3 regions of the Mesorhizobium sp. 2RAF21 genome follow, and region 1 is predicted to be linked to each of the others. Evidence: predicted binding sites of a transcription regulator. Region 1 holds the regulator's gene; each other region holds the start of a gene.
The links. Region 1 encodes HrcA, which represses chaperone genes, less so after heat shock. Its sites were predicted from a motif close to GTTAGCACTCNCNNNNNGNGAGTGCTAAC; they were not measured.
Positions count from the first base shown of each region.

Region 2: a site for HrcA is predicted at 2,695-2,723, ahead of groES (co-chaperone GroES). Genes of this name have one in related genera too.
Region 3: a site for HrcA is predicted at 1,153-1,181, ahead of groES (co-chaperone GroES). Genes of this name have one in related genera too.

Region 1 covers NZ_JBFRGM010000007.1:246,332-251,597, forward strand. Annotated here, with positions in the region: gene AB4136_RS13795 (Hsp70 family protein) at 1-282, shown strand, start outside; gene AB4136_RS13800 (PQQ-dependent sugar dehydrogenase) at 311-1,651, opposite strand; gene AB4136_RS13805 (hypothetical protein) at 1,743-1,937, opposite strand; gene hrcA (heat-inducible transcriptional repressor HrcA) at 1,969-3,054, opposite strand; gene rph (ribonuclease PH) at 3,200-3,916, shown strand; gene AB4136_RS13820 (VOC family protein) at 3,925-4,335, shown strand; gene rdgB (RdgB/HAM1 family non-canonical purine NTP pyrophosphatase) at 4,336-4,983, shown strand; gene hemW (radical SAM family heme chaperone HemW) at 4,983-5,266, shown strand, end outside.
Region 2 covers NZ_JBFRGM010000026.1:53,388-58,653, forward strand. Annotated here, with positions in the region: gene AB4136_RS29355 (helix-turn-helix domain-containing protein) at 1-245, opposite strand, end outside; gene AB4136_RS29360 (hypothetical protein) at 242-523, opposite strand; gene groL (chaperonin GroEL) at 534-2,165, opposite strand; gene groES (co-chaperone GroES) at 2,224-2,538, opposite strand; gene AB4136_RS29375 (hypothetical protein) at 2,877-3,221, shown strand; gene AB4136_RS29380 (usg protein) at 3,243-3,518, shown strand; gene AB4136_RS29385 (DUF982 domain-containing protein) at 3,502-3,831, opposite strand; gene AB4136_RS29390 (hypothetical protein) at 3,974-4,189, opposite strand; gene AB4136_RS29395 (Hsp20 family protein) at 4,431-4,907, shown strand; gene AB4136_RS29400 (Hsp20/alpha crystallin family protein) at 5,004-5,266, shown strand, end outside.
Region 3 covers NZ_JBFRGM010000010.1:107,555-112,820, reverse strand. Annotated here, with positions in the region: gene AB4136_RS17730 (TCR/Tet family MFS transporter) at 1-193, opposite strand, end outside; gene AB4136_RS17725 (TetR/AcrR family transcriptional regulator) at 376-1,014, shown strand; gene groES (co-chaperone GroES) at 1,244-1,540, shown strand; gene groL (chaperonin GroEL) at 1,601-3,253, shown strand; gene AB4136_RS17710 (aminoglycoside phosphotransferase family protein) at 3,600-4,508, shown strand; gene AB4136_RS17705 (sensor histidine kinase) at 4,544-5,266, opposite strand, start outside.

The DNA.
Region 1 (5,266 bases):
CCCGGCGCGACATTTACCGCCAGCCTGACAAAACAAGGGCTGGAACAGACGATCCGCACCGAGATAGGCCGGGTGACGGACACCGTCGCCGAGACACTGAGGCAGGCCGGCATACGCCCAGAAGACATCACCGCCGTGTTCCTAACCGGCGGCTCGACTGCCATCCCGCTGGCGCGGCGCAGCATCCTGGCGCTGGTGCCGCAGGCCAAGGTCGTGCAGGGCGATGCCTTCGGCTCGGTGGGCTTGGGCCTGGCGCTCGACGCGCAGCGCAAATTCGGCTGATACCCGGTAGACGTCCTTCCCGAGGCGCTTACTTCTGGCCGTTATAGGTGACGCGCCAGATGGTGCCGCTGGCATCCTCGGTGACGATCAGCGAGCCGTCGCCCGCGACGGCCACGCCGACGGGCCTGCCCCAGACGGCGTCGTCGGAGATGACGAAGCCGGTCATGAAGTCTTCGTACTCGCCGGTCGGCTTGCCATCCTTGAAGAGGAGCCGCACCACCTTGTAGCCGGTGCGCAGGGCACGGTTCCATGACCCGTGCAGGGCGACGAAGGCATCTCCCTTGTATGCCGCCGGAAACTGATCGCCTTCGTAGAAGGCGATGCCGAGCGGCGCCGAATGCGGCTGGATGAGCACGTCCGGCACAGTCACCTTGCCGGCAAGGTCGGGCCGCGCGCCGGCATGGCGCGGATCCTGATGATCGCCGATGTAATACCAGGGCCAGCCATAGAAGGCGCCTTCCTTCACCGACGTCGCATATTCGAAGGGCAGGTTGTCGCCCAGCGCGTCGCGTTCGTTGACGACACACCAAGGTTCGCCGGTGGCCGGTTGCACAGCAAGCCCCGAACAGTTGCGCAGGCCGGTGGCTACTGTGCGGCGGTTCTTGCCGTCGGCATCGAAGGCGAAGACCGCGGCGCGGCCTTGCTCGTCGCCCCAGGGGGCACCCAAGACCTGGGTTCGTGTCCAGCCTTCCAGCCCGCCCTTCGGCGCCTTGGCGTCGCCCTCGGCGACATTGGAGGCGGAGCCGACGGAGAGATAAAGCACCTTGCCGTCCGGCGAGAAGGCGATGTCGCGGGTCCAGTGGCCGCCGGTCGGGATGTCCTTGATCACGGCCTGCGGCGGCCCGGAGGCTTCAAGATCGCCCGGCTTGTAGGGAAAGCGCACGACCGAACCGGTGTTGGCGACATAAACCCATTCGGGTTTTTCGGGTGGGTAGAAAGCGATGCCATAGGGCGCCCGCAGGCCCTTGGCGAAGATTTCCGATTGTGCCGGCTGACCTGCCGTCGCCGCGAGGCGGTAAGTGCGGATCTGGTTGGTGCTGCTGTCGGCGACGAAAATGTCGCCATTGGGAGCGACGCGCACCACGCGCGGATTGCGCAGGCCGGACGCGACCAGTTCGGCGGAAAAACCCGGCGGCAGGGTCGGCTTGGCATTTTCAGGTCGTTCCACCTCCTCCGCGCCATTGCCGGCGGATTCGGTCGCGAATGGCTTCGGCAAATCCTGTGGCGCAAACAGGCGGCGCACGCCCGGCCGGTCGTCGCGCCAGCCGCCAAAGGCAGCCTCGCCCTTGAGAACGCCGGTTTCTTGGGCGAAGGCGGAACAGGCCGGCAAGGCCAGCAACAGAGCGAGCGCATTCGCGATACGGTTCACGCCATCCCCCTTTTCGCGTCACCCATTGCGTCTTGGGCACGAACATAGGGAGGCGACCGGCCAGCCACCACACCAGGAATGGGCTTGTGGGTCAGGTCTTCATCACGAAGCCGGCATCGAGCTGTTTTTCCAGCTCGACGAGATCGTCCGGCAGCGGCAGGCCAAGCGCGCGCAGTTCCGACAGCTTTTCGCGCAGCTGTTCCTGCACTTCGTGCTCGTCTTCCGGCTGGTTGACCATTTCCTGCAGAAGCAGGCTGATGCGAGCCTGGATTTCTTCCAACGCCATGGCGTTCCCTCCTTGGCTGGCGGCGACTGTCTCAGCGCAGCATGCGCGAAATCAGCTGCGCCGTATAGTCGACCATCGGAACGATGCGCGCATAGTTCAGCCGTGTGGGGCCGATGACGCCCAGTGCGCCGACGATGCGGGCATCCTTGTCGCGATAGGGCGCCACGACCAGCGACGAGCCCGACAGCGAGAACAGCTTGTTCTCGGAACCGATGAATATGCGGACCCCGGAGCCCTCTTCCGCCAGATCAAGCAGCTGGATCAGCCCGTCCTTGGTTTCGAGGTCTTCGAACAAATGTTTCAGAAGCTCGATGTCGGCCTGGGCGGTGACGTTTTCGAGCAGATTGGCGCGGCCGCGCACGATCAGGCGCGCCGGCAGGCCGCTTTCGGTGCCGGCCCAGACGGCGAGCCCTTTTTCGACCAGATCCTGCGACAGCGTGTCGAGGGCGGCGCGGGTTTCCTCCTTCAGGCGCGCGATCTCGCCGCGCGCCTCGGCGAGTGTCCGGCCGCGGATATGCGCGTTGAGGAAGTTGGACGCCTCGTGCAATTGCGACAGCGTCGTGCCGGCCGGCAGGTCGATGACACGGTTCTCGACATCGCCGCCTTGCGAGACCAGCACCGCCAGCGCCCGGCCCGGCTCCAGTTGGATGAACTCGATGTGCTTGAGCGCCGCCTCGTTCTTCGCGGTGAGCACCAGCCCGGCGCCACGCGAAACACCCGACAGCATCTGGCTCGCCTCGGTCAGCATGTGTTCGAGCGACATGCCGTTGCCGCCAGCCTTCACCTGCGTCTCGATGCTGCGACGTTCCTCGTCGGTCAGATCGCCAAACTCCAGGAGAGCGTCGACGAAGAAGCGCAGGCCGGCCTGCGTCGGCAGACGCCCGGCCGAGACATGCGGCGCATAGATGAGGCCGAGATGCTCGAGATCGCTCATCACGTTGCGGATGGTGGCCGGCGACAGCGACGACGGCAGGATGCGCGACAGCGAGCGCGAGCCGACCGGCTCGCCGTCCCTCAGGTAGGAATCGACGATACGGCGAAATATGTCGCGCGAACGGATGTCGAGCGACTGGAACGCAGGCGATTGCAATGTCGGGTCGACGATCGGCTTGGTCATCGGCAATAGGACCTCCGGGACTTACGATATAGATCGGAGCCGGGGCCGCGCAAGCAACCCGTTTTCCTTTGCGCCTCGCCCCCTATTGCAGTTACAAGCCGGCCACGAGTCCCCAAACCACAAGAAACAAGAAGAAAGACGTTCCATGCGCCCCTCCAAACGCCAGCCAGACGAAATGCGCGCCATCTCCTTCGAGCGCGGCGTTTCCAAACACGCCGAAGGCTCCTGCCTGGTGAAGTTCGGCGACACACATGTGCTGTGCACGGCGAGCCTGGAAGAGAAGGTGCCGGGCTGGATGCGCAATTCCGGCAAGGGCTGGGTGACGGCGGAATACGGCATGCTGCCGCGCTCGACGGGCGAACGCATGCGCCGCGAAGCCTCGGCCGGCAAGCAAGGCGGCCGTACGCTGGAAATCCAGCGCCTGATCGGCCGCTCGCTGCGCGCCGTGGTCGATTTACAGGCGCTCGGCGAAGTACAGATCACCGTCGATTGCGACGTCATCCAGGCCGACGGCGGCACCCGCACCGCTTCGATCACCGGCGGTTGGGTAGCGCTGTATGACTGCCTGCGCTGGATGGAAGCGCGGCAGATGGTGAAGCTGGACAAGGTGTTGAAGGACCATGTCGCGGCGATCTCTTGCGGCATCCATGACGGCCAGCCGGTCATCGACCTCGACTATCTGGAAGACTCGTCGGCCGGCACCGACGCCAATTTTGTCATGACCGGCAAGGGCGGCATCGTCGAAATCCAGGGCACTGCCGAGGGCGAGCCCTTTTCCGAGGAGCAGTTCGCGGCACTGATGGGATTGGCCAAGAAAGGCATTGGCCGCCTTGTGTCGCTGCAGCAGATGGCGGTGGCTTGAGGCGAGCCATGCAGCCTGCCGCCATCCTTGAATCCGCGCTCTACGTCACCGATCTGGAGGCGGCGGAAACGTTCTATGCCGACATTCTCGGCCTGGAGCAGATCGGCAAGGTGGCAGGCCGCCATGTGTTTTTCCGCTGCGGCCAAGGCGTGCTTCTGCTGTTCAACGCGGAAGCGACCAGACATACGCCGGCGCCCGATGCCCGCCTGCCGGTGCCGCCGCATGGCACCGTCGGCCCGGGTCATCTGTGCTTCTCGGCGACGCCTGAGGAACTGGACCGCTGGAAGACACGTCTGGCATCGCATGGCGTGGCCATCGAGGCCGAGTTCGAATGGCCGCAGGGCGGCCGCTCCATCTATCTGCGCGACCCTTCCGGTAATTCGCTGGAATTCGCCGAACCGAAAATCTGGAAGCTTTAGATGCATTCGCTCGATGGAAAGAAGATCGTCGTTGCCAGCCACAATGCCGGCAAGCTTAAGGAATTCGCCGACCTGATGGGTCCATTCGGCTTCGAGGCGAAGTCCGCCAAGGAATACGGCTTGCCGGAACCCGACGAGACCGGCACGACGTTTGAGGAAAACGCCTATATCAAGGCCTTCGCCGCCGCCCAGGCGACCGGCCTGCCGGCGCTGTCGGACGATTCCGGCCTGTGCGTCGACGCGCTCGACGGCGCGCCCGGCGTCTACACCGCCAACTGGGCGGAAAAGCCCGACGGCAGCCGCGATTTCGGCATGGCGATGCAGAAGACCGAGGATGCACTGCAGAAAGTGGGTGCCGGCGAAGCGGCACAGCGCAAGGGGCGTTTCGTCGCCGTCATCTGCCTTGCCTTCCCCGACGGCCAGGCCGAATATTACCGCGGCGAGGCCCACGGCACCCTGGTGTGGCCGCCGCGCGGCGAAAAAGGCTTCGGCTACGACCCGGTGTTCCGTCCAGAGGGCTATGACCAGACTTTCGGCGAGATGACGGCAGAACAGAAGCATGGCTGGAAACCCGGCCAGCCGGACGCGCTTTCGCATCGCGCCCGTGCCTTCCAGAAATTCGCGCGAGCAAGGCTGGGCTCGGCCTGATGCTGCTTGATCGGTCGCCCGGCTTCGGCGTCTACATCCACTGGCCGTTCTGCGCGGCGAAGTGCCCCTATTGCGACTTCAACAGCCATGTCCGCCACCAACCGGTGGACCAGGAACGTTTCGCCAGCGCCTTCCAGCAGGAATTGGCGACGATGCGCGAACGCACCGGCCCGCGCGAAGTGACCTCGATCTTCCTCGGCGGCGGTACGCCTTCGCTGATGAAGCCGGAAACCGTCGGCGCGGTGCTGGATGCCGTCGCCAGGAACTGGACTGTTCCAGGCGG
Region 2 (5,266 bases), on a different contig from region 1:
TCGACATTCGACGGCAGCTTGATGGGTGCGTCTGACGTGGATGCGGACTGTTCCTGGCGCGGCAATGGCAGCGCCCTGTACGCCTTCACCAGCGCCTCCAGCCAGGCGCCGACGACAAGAGGCACCGCCGCCCTGCCGTCAAGCCAGGACGCGATTTCGTTCTCCGTGTAGCCGAGCTGGTCGGCAAGATCCGACTCGTCCCATCTCAGGACCTTCAGACATTCGCGCAGGCGCGACCCGATCACGACAGTTCCTCCTTCTTGTCTGACAGCTGCCGAGCCGCCAGGAACATGATTGTGTAGGCGGCCTTGCGACGATCCCAGCCGGCGGCTTCAGCCTCTTGGAGAAGTGCTGCGAGCTGCGGCGCAAGCACCTCCTTGCACTCGGTCTCGTAGGCAAACTCGGTTTTGGAATGCGTCGGCGGCGCGATCCGGGCGACGCTGCTCATCATATTCATGGCAAAACCCTGTTGGCGGTTGAAAATGGATGAGGCCGCGCCCGCCCGCGAGGCGGGCACGACCATGCTCGTTTCGTCAGAAGTCCATTCCGCCGCCGCCCGGCATGGCCGGGACAGGCGCTTCCTTCTTCGGTTTCTCGGCCACCATCGCCTCCGTGGTCACCAGCAGGCCGGCGACCGAGGCAGCACCCTGGACGGCCGTGCGCACGACCTTCGCCGGATCGATGACACCCTGCTTGTAGAGATCGCCGAACTCGTTGGTCTGGGCGTTCCAGCCCCAGCCGAACTCACCCTTCTCGCGCAGCTTGCCGACGATGATCGAGCCTTCCGCGCCGGCGTTCTCGGCGATCTGCCGCACCGGCGCCTCGATGGCGCGGCGGACGATCTCGACGCCCGTCTTCTGATCGGCATTGTCGACGGCGATGTTGTCGAGCGCTTTGGCGGCCCTCAGCAGAGCGACACCCCCGCCCGGCAGAACGCCTTCCTCGACAGCGGCGCGGGTCGCATGCAGCGCGTCGTCGACGCGGTCCTTACGCTCCTTCACCTCGACCTCGGTCGAGCCGCCGACGCGGATCACCGCGACGCCGCCGGCGAGCTTCGCCAGCCGCTCCTGCAACTTCTCGCGGTCATAATCGGAGGTGGTTTCCTCGATCTGGGCCTTGATCTGCGTGACACGGCCCTGGATTTCTTCCTTGCGTCCGGCGCCGTCGACGATGGTGGTGTTCTCCTTCTCGATCACCACCTTCTTGGCGCGGCCGAGCATCTGCAAGGTCACGTTCTCCAGCTTGATGCCGAGATCCTCACTTATGGCTGTGCCGCCGGTGAGGATAGCGATATCCTCGAGCATGGCCTTGCGGCGGTCGCCGAAGCCCGGAGCCTTGACGGCCGCGACCTTGAGGCCACCGCGCAGCTTGTTGACGACGAGCGTGGCCAGAGCCTCGCCTTCGACGTCCTCGGCGATGATGAGGAGCGGCTTGGACGACTGCACGACCGCTTCCAGCACCGGCAGCATGGCCTGCAGGTTGGAGAGCTTCTTCTCGTGGATGAGCACATAGGGCTCTTCGAGCTCGACGCGCATCTTGTCCTGGTTGGTGATGAAGTAGGGGGAGAGATAGCCGCGGTCGAACTGCATGCCTTCGACAACTTCCAGCTCGGTCTCGGCCGTCTTGGCTTCCTCGACGGTGATGACACCCTCGTTGCCGACCTTCTGCATCGCCTCGGCGAGGAAGCGGCCGATCTCCGCGTCGCCATTGGCCGAGATGGTGCCGACCTGGGCGATCTCGTCGTTCCTGGTGACCTTCCGGGCATTGGCCTTCAGCTCGGCAACGACGGCGTCCACCGCCTTGTCGATGCCGCGCTTCAGGTCCATCGGGTTCATGCCCGACGCCACGGCCTTGGCCCCTTCCCTGACGATCGCCTGAGCGAGAACGGTCGCAGTCGTCGTGCCGTCGCCAGCATTATCGCTGGCCTTGGACGCGACTTCGCGGACCATCTGGGCACCCATGTTCTCGAACTTGTCCTCGAGTTCGATCTCCTTGGCGACGCTTACGCCGTCCTTGGTGATGCGCGGTGCGCCGAACGACTTGTCGATGACAACGTTGCGGCCTTTCGGGCCAAGCGTCACCTTCACCGCATTGGCAAGAATGTCGACACCACGCAGCATCTTCTCACGGGCTTCTGCGTGGAACTTTACCTCTTTCGCAGCCATTGGATCACTCCTTTCATTCCAGGCAGCTTCATTGACTGGTTAATTGTTCGAAGAGCCGTCAGGCGGCCTTCTTCAACGTGGCCGTGTTCTCGATCACGCCCATCACGTCGCTTTCCTTCATGATGAGCAGATCCTCGCCGTCCAGCTTGATCTCGGTGCCGGACCATTTGCCGAACAGGATGCGGTCGCCGGCCTTGACGTCGAGTTCGACGAGCTTGCCCGCCTCGTCGCGCGCACCGGGACCGACGGCAATGACCTCGCCTTCCTGCGGCTTTTCCTTCGCGGTGTCGGGGATGATGATGCCGCCGGCCGTCTTTTCGTCGGCCTCGATGCGGCGAACCAGGATACGGTCATGCAATGGACGGAACGTCATGTCGTTCTCCTTCTGGACAAACAGATTTTGAGGTTCCTCCACACCGAACCGGCAATATCGGACCGATGCGAGGCGCGGCGATCCTTTCGTCAGGTATCGCGCGCGCATACGATCTGGTTTGGGCATTTCCCGGTTTCAAGAGGGAAATGCAAAAATCTTAGCACTCACCCTATGAGAGTGCCAACGGGCTGTTATCGCGTCGTTATTCCGCCTCGCAGAGGAATTTTCCCGCTTGAACTTTCCGAACGATCGAACAAAATTATTCGAGCCTTCGCCATTGGCGAGGCTGTGAAACCGGAACCTGACAAAGGAGCTTTTTGGAAAGACGGAGGACCGAGATGAACCGCCAGAACCCCACGCCGATCATCCCTTCTCTTGTACCCGAAACATCAGATCTTGCGCTCGACCGTCTGCTTGCGCCAGCCAGGCATTTCAAGCACCCCGACGAGGTGCTGACAGACAAGACGCTCGACCTGAAGGAAAAGCGTGCGATCCTCTCCTCCTGGGCGTCGGACGCGTGCGCCATAGACTCCATGCCGGCGCTGCGCCAGCCGCCGGGAGCGGAGCGGCCGATCTCCTTCGACCAGATCATGGACGCCTTGTGCAAGCTCGACCACGACGTGTCAGCGCGCACGATGACGTCCGGCGAATTGCGTCGTGATTTCGATAGGCTCGATGCCTGAAGCCGCGGGGAAAGGAGACCCATGAAGACGGTAAGCAGGGAATTTCGCCTGCAGATGGAAGGGTACGGCCTGACCACGGCCGAAATCCACTATCATCTGCCCGACCATCCCAGCCTGCTCCAGCTCTATGTCTGGCAGGACTATGACCTTGCGCCGGAGTTTCCGGAACTGAAGGGCTTTCTTGGATACTGGGAGCGCGAACTGGAGGGCGCGCTGCACTCGGTGCGCGTCGCCCACCACCGCCTTATCGAACCTTCCGAATGGCGCGCCGTCGACGGCATTATTGCCATCCACTGAAACTCGTCTCGGGCCGCAGGACATTGATCACCGATGCCTTGGCGTGAGCGGGCTGCCGACCCGACGGCACCAATCCGGCGCGCTTGGCCGCCTTGAGGAACGCCTTGCGCGCGTCGCGCGCGCTGCGCCATCCGTCCAGCGCGTCGCGGCAGGCGCGCAGAGCAGCACGCCAACTCCGTCCGCGCGCCCAGTCGGGCCATTGTTGGTCCAGGCATTCCAGCGCCTCAAAACTGCTGGTGACATTGCGCGACCCGGTGGAAAACTCGAGCGTAACAGGACCGGGAAACCGAACGTCGTTCATCACTTCCTCCATTCTTTAACGTCTTTTGCGAGCAAGCAATCGCGGGCATTATCCTCACGCCGATCATCGAGATGGCTGGCGATCCGACCGGCGTCAAGTCGGCGCGCATCCGGATCCATGCGGAGTGGCTATCCGATCATCAGGCTGAAAAACATCAATCTTCTTCATCGACATCCAGAAGATCGATCAGTTCCGCGACGCGCGTTCCCGGCAGCGGTCGTCCTTCACCCATCAGCGCCTCGTCGCCGTTGAGCCACGCCCAGGCTTCGCGCAGTTCCTCGAAGGAGGCGCCGGTCGCCATGAGTTCGGCGATCAGCGTTTCGTCCGTCGGCCCGAGAACCGACACGATCTCTTCCCGTGTGATCGCCATGGCCAGTCCTTTCCATATCAATCCGTCAACCCTTCGGAGGCGCGAATTGGCGATGCCATAATGCGCACCGGACAAAGGCGTTCCGCCCGTCGGCACGACGAAGGCGATTCTGGTCATGACGTCCGGAAACCGAATTCCCAAATCGCTTTTTGCCGGCGCCTGAAGAGGCCGGCGAAAGGTCAAGGAGCGCCGCTGCCTTGGCGCTCCTCGTATCTATGTTGCTCAGTTGGAGGATGTAGCTATGAGAACCACATTCGACTTCACTCCCCTGTTCCGGTCGAGCGTCGGCTTCGATCGAATGTTGAACGCTCTCGAAACCGCGAGCCGCATCGACACCGTGGACAACTGGCCGCCCTATGACATCGCCAAGACAGGCGAGAACGACTACCGCATCACCATGGCGGTGGCCGGCTTCGGCCAGGACGAGCTGGACATCACCCAGGAGCGGAACATGCTCATGGTGAACGGCCAGAAGGCTGACGAGGACAAGGGCGAATATCTGCATCGCGGCATCGCCGGCCGCGCCTTCCAGCGCCGTTTCGAACTGGCTGACCATGTCAAGGTCGTGAACGCCAGTCTCGTCAACGGCCTGCTGACGATCGATCTCAAGCGCGAGATTCCCGAGGAGATGAAACCGCGCCGGATCGAGATCGCAGCCGAGCAGGCGACGCCGAAGGTCGCGACGAAGAAGATCGAGGCCGAGAAGCAGGCCGCCTGAGGCCATTCACCAGCGCCCTTCTCGTAAGGCGTCGGGCAACATGCCCGGCGCCAGCGGGAAAGCATTGCCAATCGAACGAACGAAAGGAGAAGAACAATGAGTGTCCGTGATCTGATTCCTTGGAGCCGGAACGATGGCAACCAGGTTCCGAGCGTCTTCCGCGAAGGTGAGCGCGATCCGTTCCTGTCGCTGCATCGCGAGGTGAACCGCCTGTTCGATGACGTTTTCCGTGGCTTCGGATCGAGCCTTCCCGCTTTCGGCGTTTCCGCTTTCAGCGGCGGCTGGCCGAGCGTCGAGATCTCCAACAGCGAAAAGGAGATCAGGGTGTCGGCCGAGGTGCCCGGCCTTGAGGAAAAGGA
Region 3 (5,266 bases), on a different contig from region 1:
TCAGAGCGCCGAGCACCGGCGCGAAGATGAACTGCATGAGCGCATAGAGCGCGGTCATGATGCCGATATAGGGTGCGATGTCCTGGCTGTGCGTCACCTCCTCGAGAAGGCGCGGTAGAATGGGGAAGATGAGGCCTATGCCGATGGCGTCGAGGACGATCGCGGCAAAGATAACGGTAAGGGATCTGTTCATGACTGGTCTCAGGGGAGCGGACCGACGGGTCCCGCGTGCTGGAGGCTGTGAGGGTTTGGGATGACGGCCACGGGTCCGGCGGGCCAACCGCCGCAATAGCGACTTGCCAGCCAAGTCGGCGTTTCATATACTGGATATAAATATGTACTCAGTATACTTTCAATTATGCCGACTGGAGTTTCATGTCAACCCCAACCGACCTTCGATCCCGCAAGCGCCTCGCCACGCGACGCGCCATCTCGCTCGTTGCCGACCGTCTCTTTTGGGAACGGGGCTTTGACAATGTGACAGTGGACGAGATCGCGGCGGCGGCCGATGTCGGGCGGATGACTGTGTTCAACCACTTCCCGCGCAAGGAAGACATGTTCTTCGATCGCGACGAAGAGGGCCGCGAGACCGTCCGCGAAGCCTTGCGACAGCGCGATCCGGGTGTTTCGCCGATCGAGACGCTGCGCCGGCTCGCGCACCAGCTGATCGCCGACGGGGCTCCATATGTGGAGTTTTCCGCCAGGAGCCAGCGCTTCATAGAGACGGTCGAAGGCAGCGAAACCCTCAAGGCGCGGGCCAGGGCGATCCGCGACGAGCTCGAACATGTCGTGGCGGCGGCGCTGTCCGAATGTACCGGACAGGAGGCGACCGATGCCGGTGCCCGCCTGGCAGCCGCCCTGCTCCTGGCGACGTGGACCGTGGCTTTCCTCGAAGCCCACCGCACCTTTCGACTAAGGCAAGACACGGAGGAAGCGAAAGCCGCCTTCCTCACCGTTGTCGACAAGGGAGCCGCCGGCCTGAAGGCGGCGATGGCCGGCACGCCCTACGCCTGAGCAATCATTCGCGGCGGCGGCCGGATGCAGGAGATTATCGATCCAACGCCGGCCTCGGCAGCGAAACGCGGATTTCGTGCGGCCAGATGCCGCGCCGCTTCTTGACTCTCCCCTGGGGCAGGATTATTTCAGCGCCACGTTAGCACTCACTCAAGGCGAGTGCTAACCGAAGGTCCGGCTAGACCGGACGGAGGAAATTCTTTCTCACCTTTCGCACCGAGGAAATCAAATGGCAAAGTCGAAGTTCCGCCCGCTTCATGACCGCGTGGTCGTTCGCCGGGTTGAATCCGAAGAAAAGACGGCTGGCGGGATCATCATCCCCGACACCGCCAAGGAAAAGCCGCAGGAAGGCGAAGTCATCGCCGTCGGCTCCGGCGCCCGCGACGAGGCTGGCAAGCTGGTCCCGCTGGATGTCAAGTCTGGCGACCGCGTCCTGTTCGGTAAGTGGTCGGGCACCGAAGTGAAGCTCAATGGCGAAGACCTTCTGATCATGAAGGAATCCGACATCATGGGCATCATCGGCTGATCGGCCGGCTCATCCGCACCATCCAATCTTGATTTCGGGCGCAACGCCCAGGAGTAAAAAATGGCTGCTAAAGACGTAAAATTCTCCCGTGATGCCCGCGAGCGCATGCTGCGCGGCGTCAACATCCTCGCCGACGCGGTGAAGGTGACGCTGGGCCCGAAGGGCCGTAACGTCGTCATCGACAAGTCGTTCGGCGCCCCGCGCATCACCAAGGACGGCGTCACCGTCGCCAAGGAAATCGAACTGGAAGACAAGTTCGAGAACATGGGCGCGCAGCTGGTCCGCGAAGTTGCTTCGAAGACCAACGACATCGCCGGCGACGGCACCACGACCGCGACGGTTCTCGCCCAGGCGATCGTCCAGGAAGGCCACAAGTCGGTTGCCGCCGGCATGAACCCGATGGATCTGAAGCGCGGCATCGATCTGGCCGTTGCTGAAGTCGTCGCTCATCTCGGCAAGGCCGCCAAGAAGATCAAGTCGTCGGACGAAGTCGCCCAGGTTGGCACCATCTCGGCCAATGGCGACGAGTCGGTCGGCAAGATGATCGCGGAAGCGATGCAGAAGGTCGGCAACGAAGGCGTCATCACGGTTGAAGAAGCCAAGACCGCCGAGACCGAGCTGGAAGTCGTCGAAGGCATGCAGTTCGACCGCGGCTACCTGTCGCCCTACTTCATCACCAACCCGGACAAGATGATCGCCGAGCTCGAGGATGCCTACATCCTCCTGCACGAGAAGAAGCTGTCCAACCTGCAGGCGATGCTGCCGGTCCTCGAGGCCGTCGTGCAGACCTCCAAGCCGCTCCTCATCATCTCGGAAGACGTCGAAGGCGAGGCTCTGGCCACGCTGGTCGTCAACAAGCTGCGTGGTGGCCTGAAGATCGCCGCCGTCAAGGCTCCGGGCTTCGGCGACCGCCGCAAGGCCATGCTGGAAGACATCGCCATCCTCACCGGTGGCCAGGTCATCTCGGAAGACCTCGGCATCAAGCTAGAAAGCGTGACGCTGGCCATGCTCGGCCGGGCCAAGAAGGTCCGCATCGAGAAGGAAAACACCACCATCGTCGACGGCGCCGGCAAGAAGGCCGAGATCCAGGGCCGCGTTGCCCAGATCAAGCAGCAGATCGAAGAGACCACTTCGGACTACGACCGCGAGAAGCTCCAGGAGCGTCTGGCGAAGCTGGCTGGCGGCGTTGCCGTCATCCGCGTCGGCGGTGCGACCGAGATCGAAGTCAAGGAAAAGAAGGACCGCGTTGACGACGCGCTGAACGCAACCCGCGCTGCCGTCGAAGAAGGCATCGTGGCTGGCGGCGGCGTTGCCCTGCTGCGCGCCACCCAGGCGATCAAGGCTGCCGGCGTCAACGCCGACCAGGCCGCCGGCATCGCCATCGTCCGTCGCGCTCTGCAGGCTCCGGCCCGCCAGATCGCCTCGAACGCAGGTGCTGAAGCCTCGATCGTCGCGGGCAAGATCCTCGACAACAAGGGCGCGACCTACGGCTACAACGCCCAGACCGGCGAATATGGCGACATGATCGCCATGGGTATCGTCGACCCGGTCAAGGTCGTGCGCACGGCTCTCCAGGACGCTGCTTCGGTTGCCGGCCTGCTGGTCACCACCGAGGCCATGATCGCCGAAGCCCCGAAGAAGGACACCGCCGGCGGCATGCCGGGCGGTATGCCTGGCGGCGGCATGGGCGGCATGGGCGGCATGGACTTCTAAGAAGTCCATAAAGCTCGCCCATGAGCTTATGATGCTCAAGCCCGCAAGCGGGCTTGAGTGGCGGCATGGACTTCTAAGAAGTCCGGCCAACCGGCTGAACTGTTTGGGAAAAGGGCGGCAGCGATGCCGCCCTTTTTTCGTATTCTGCGGCTGAGAGGCTTAGGATGCCTTGGCGAACGGGCCAGGTTGAAAAAATTGACTCTGGCGCGGCGGTGAGGCCTGCCGTTGGATAGATTTTTAACGAAATCCCTCTACGGCTTCACATCTCAGGCAACGTATGGGAAAGGGCGGCAGAAATGCCGCCCTTTCTTCATTTCCAAAGCGCGGCAGGCGCCCGGGAAAATGCATGTCGAACAAAGCTGAAATCACGGTCGAGATCGACACGGCGCTGGTGCGGCGGCTGATCGACACGCAGTTTCCGCAGTGGGCGCATCTGCCGATCCGCAAGGTCGAACCCGGTGGCTGGGACAACCGCACCTTCCTGCTCGGAGAGGCGATGAGCGCCAGGCTGCCGAGTGCGGCGGGTTATGCCGCGCAGGTCACCAACGAACAGCACTGGCTGCCGAGACTAGCGCCGCAACTGCCCCTGCCGATCCCGGTGCCGTTGGCCGAAGGCAGGCCTGGCGAAGGTTATCCCTGGCACTGGTCCATCTATGGCTGGTTGGAGGGCGAGACCGCGACGGACGGGCGCATCGGCGATCCCGCCGAATTCGCGGTCGACCTGGCCGGTTTCCTCGGCGCTCTGCACCGCGCCGATGCCACCGGCGGCCCGCCTGCCGGGCCGCAGAACTTTTTCCGAGGCGGTGCGCTCGCCGTCTATGACGACCAGACCCGCGAGGCAATTCGCCTGCTCGACGGCAGGATCGACACAAAAACCGCGCGCGCCGTGTGGGACGAAGCGCTGTCGACGCAATGGCAGCACCCGCCCGTCTGGGTGCATGGCGACATCGCCTGGGGCAATTTGCTGGTCAAGGACGGCAAGCTCGCGGCCGTTATCGACTTCGGCAGTTCGACTGTCGGCGATCCGGCCTGCGACCTGGCGATCGCCTGGTCGCAATTTGACCGCGACAGCAGGCGTGCCTTCCGCACCGCCCTGCCCCTCGACGCCGGCACCTGGGCACGCGGTCGCGCCTGGGCGCTGTGGAAGGCGATGATCACCGTTTCAGGCCAGATCGCGCGCAGCGCCGAGGAGATCGCGATCTCGGCACGCATCATCGAAACCGTTCTCGACGATTACCGACGCGAGGCCTGTTGAAGCGCGAAAATCGCACGTGGAAGCGCTGATGGCGATCAGCCGGGGAACGTCACCACCGCGGCGAGACCGGGATTGCGTTCCTGCATGGAAACGGACGCACCGTGCAGATCGGCGATAGCCTTGACCAGACTGAGCCCGACCCCGGTCCCCGGGGTCGAGCGGCTTTTGTCCAAGCGGTAGAGACGCTGGAACACCTTGTCATGCTCATGCGGCGGGATGCCGGGGCCATCGTCGACGACCGTCGCCGCGAGCTTTCCGCCGGCCTGGCCGGACAGCGAAACCTCGATGCGGGTGCCGGGCGGCGTGTGCCGAATGGCGTTTTCGACCAGATTGGCGAAAAGCTGCGTCAACAGCTCCCTGTCGCCGGTGACCCAGCCCGTGCTGTCGGTGCCCGTCAAAACGAGCATCTTGCCGTCATCCTCCGCCACATCGGCGTAAATCTCGGCGATCGAGGCGACGATCTCGGCAAGATCCAGCCGCACGAAACGCGCCTTGCGCGCTCCTGCCTCGATCTGCGCGATGCGCAGCAGCGCGTCGAAGGTCTCGTTGATCTGGCTGCTTTCGGCCCTCGCCTCGGCCAGATCGGCCGAAACGTCCTCACGTAACCCCGCCTTCTCCGCTGCACCGTCCAGGATCATGTGCAGACGGTTGAGCGGCGTCTTCAAATCATGGGCGATGTCGCTGCTCACCTGCTTCATGCCTTCGACCAACGAGGAAAGCTGATCGAGTGCCGCGTTGATGCGATTGGAAACCGCGTC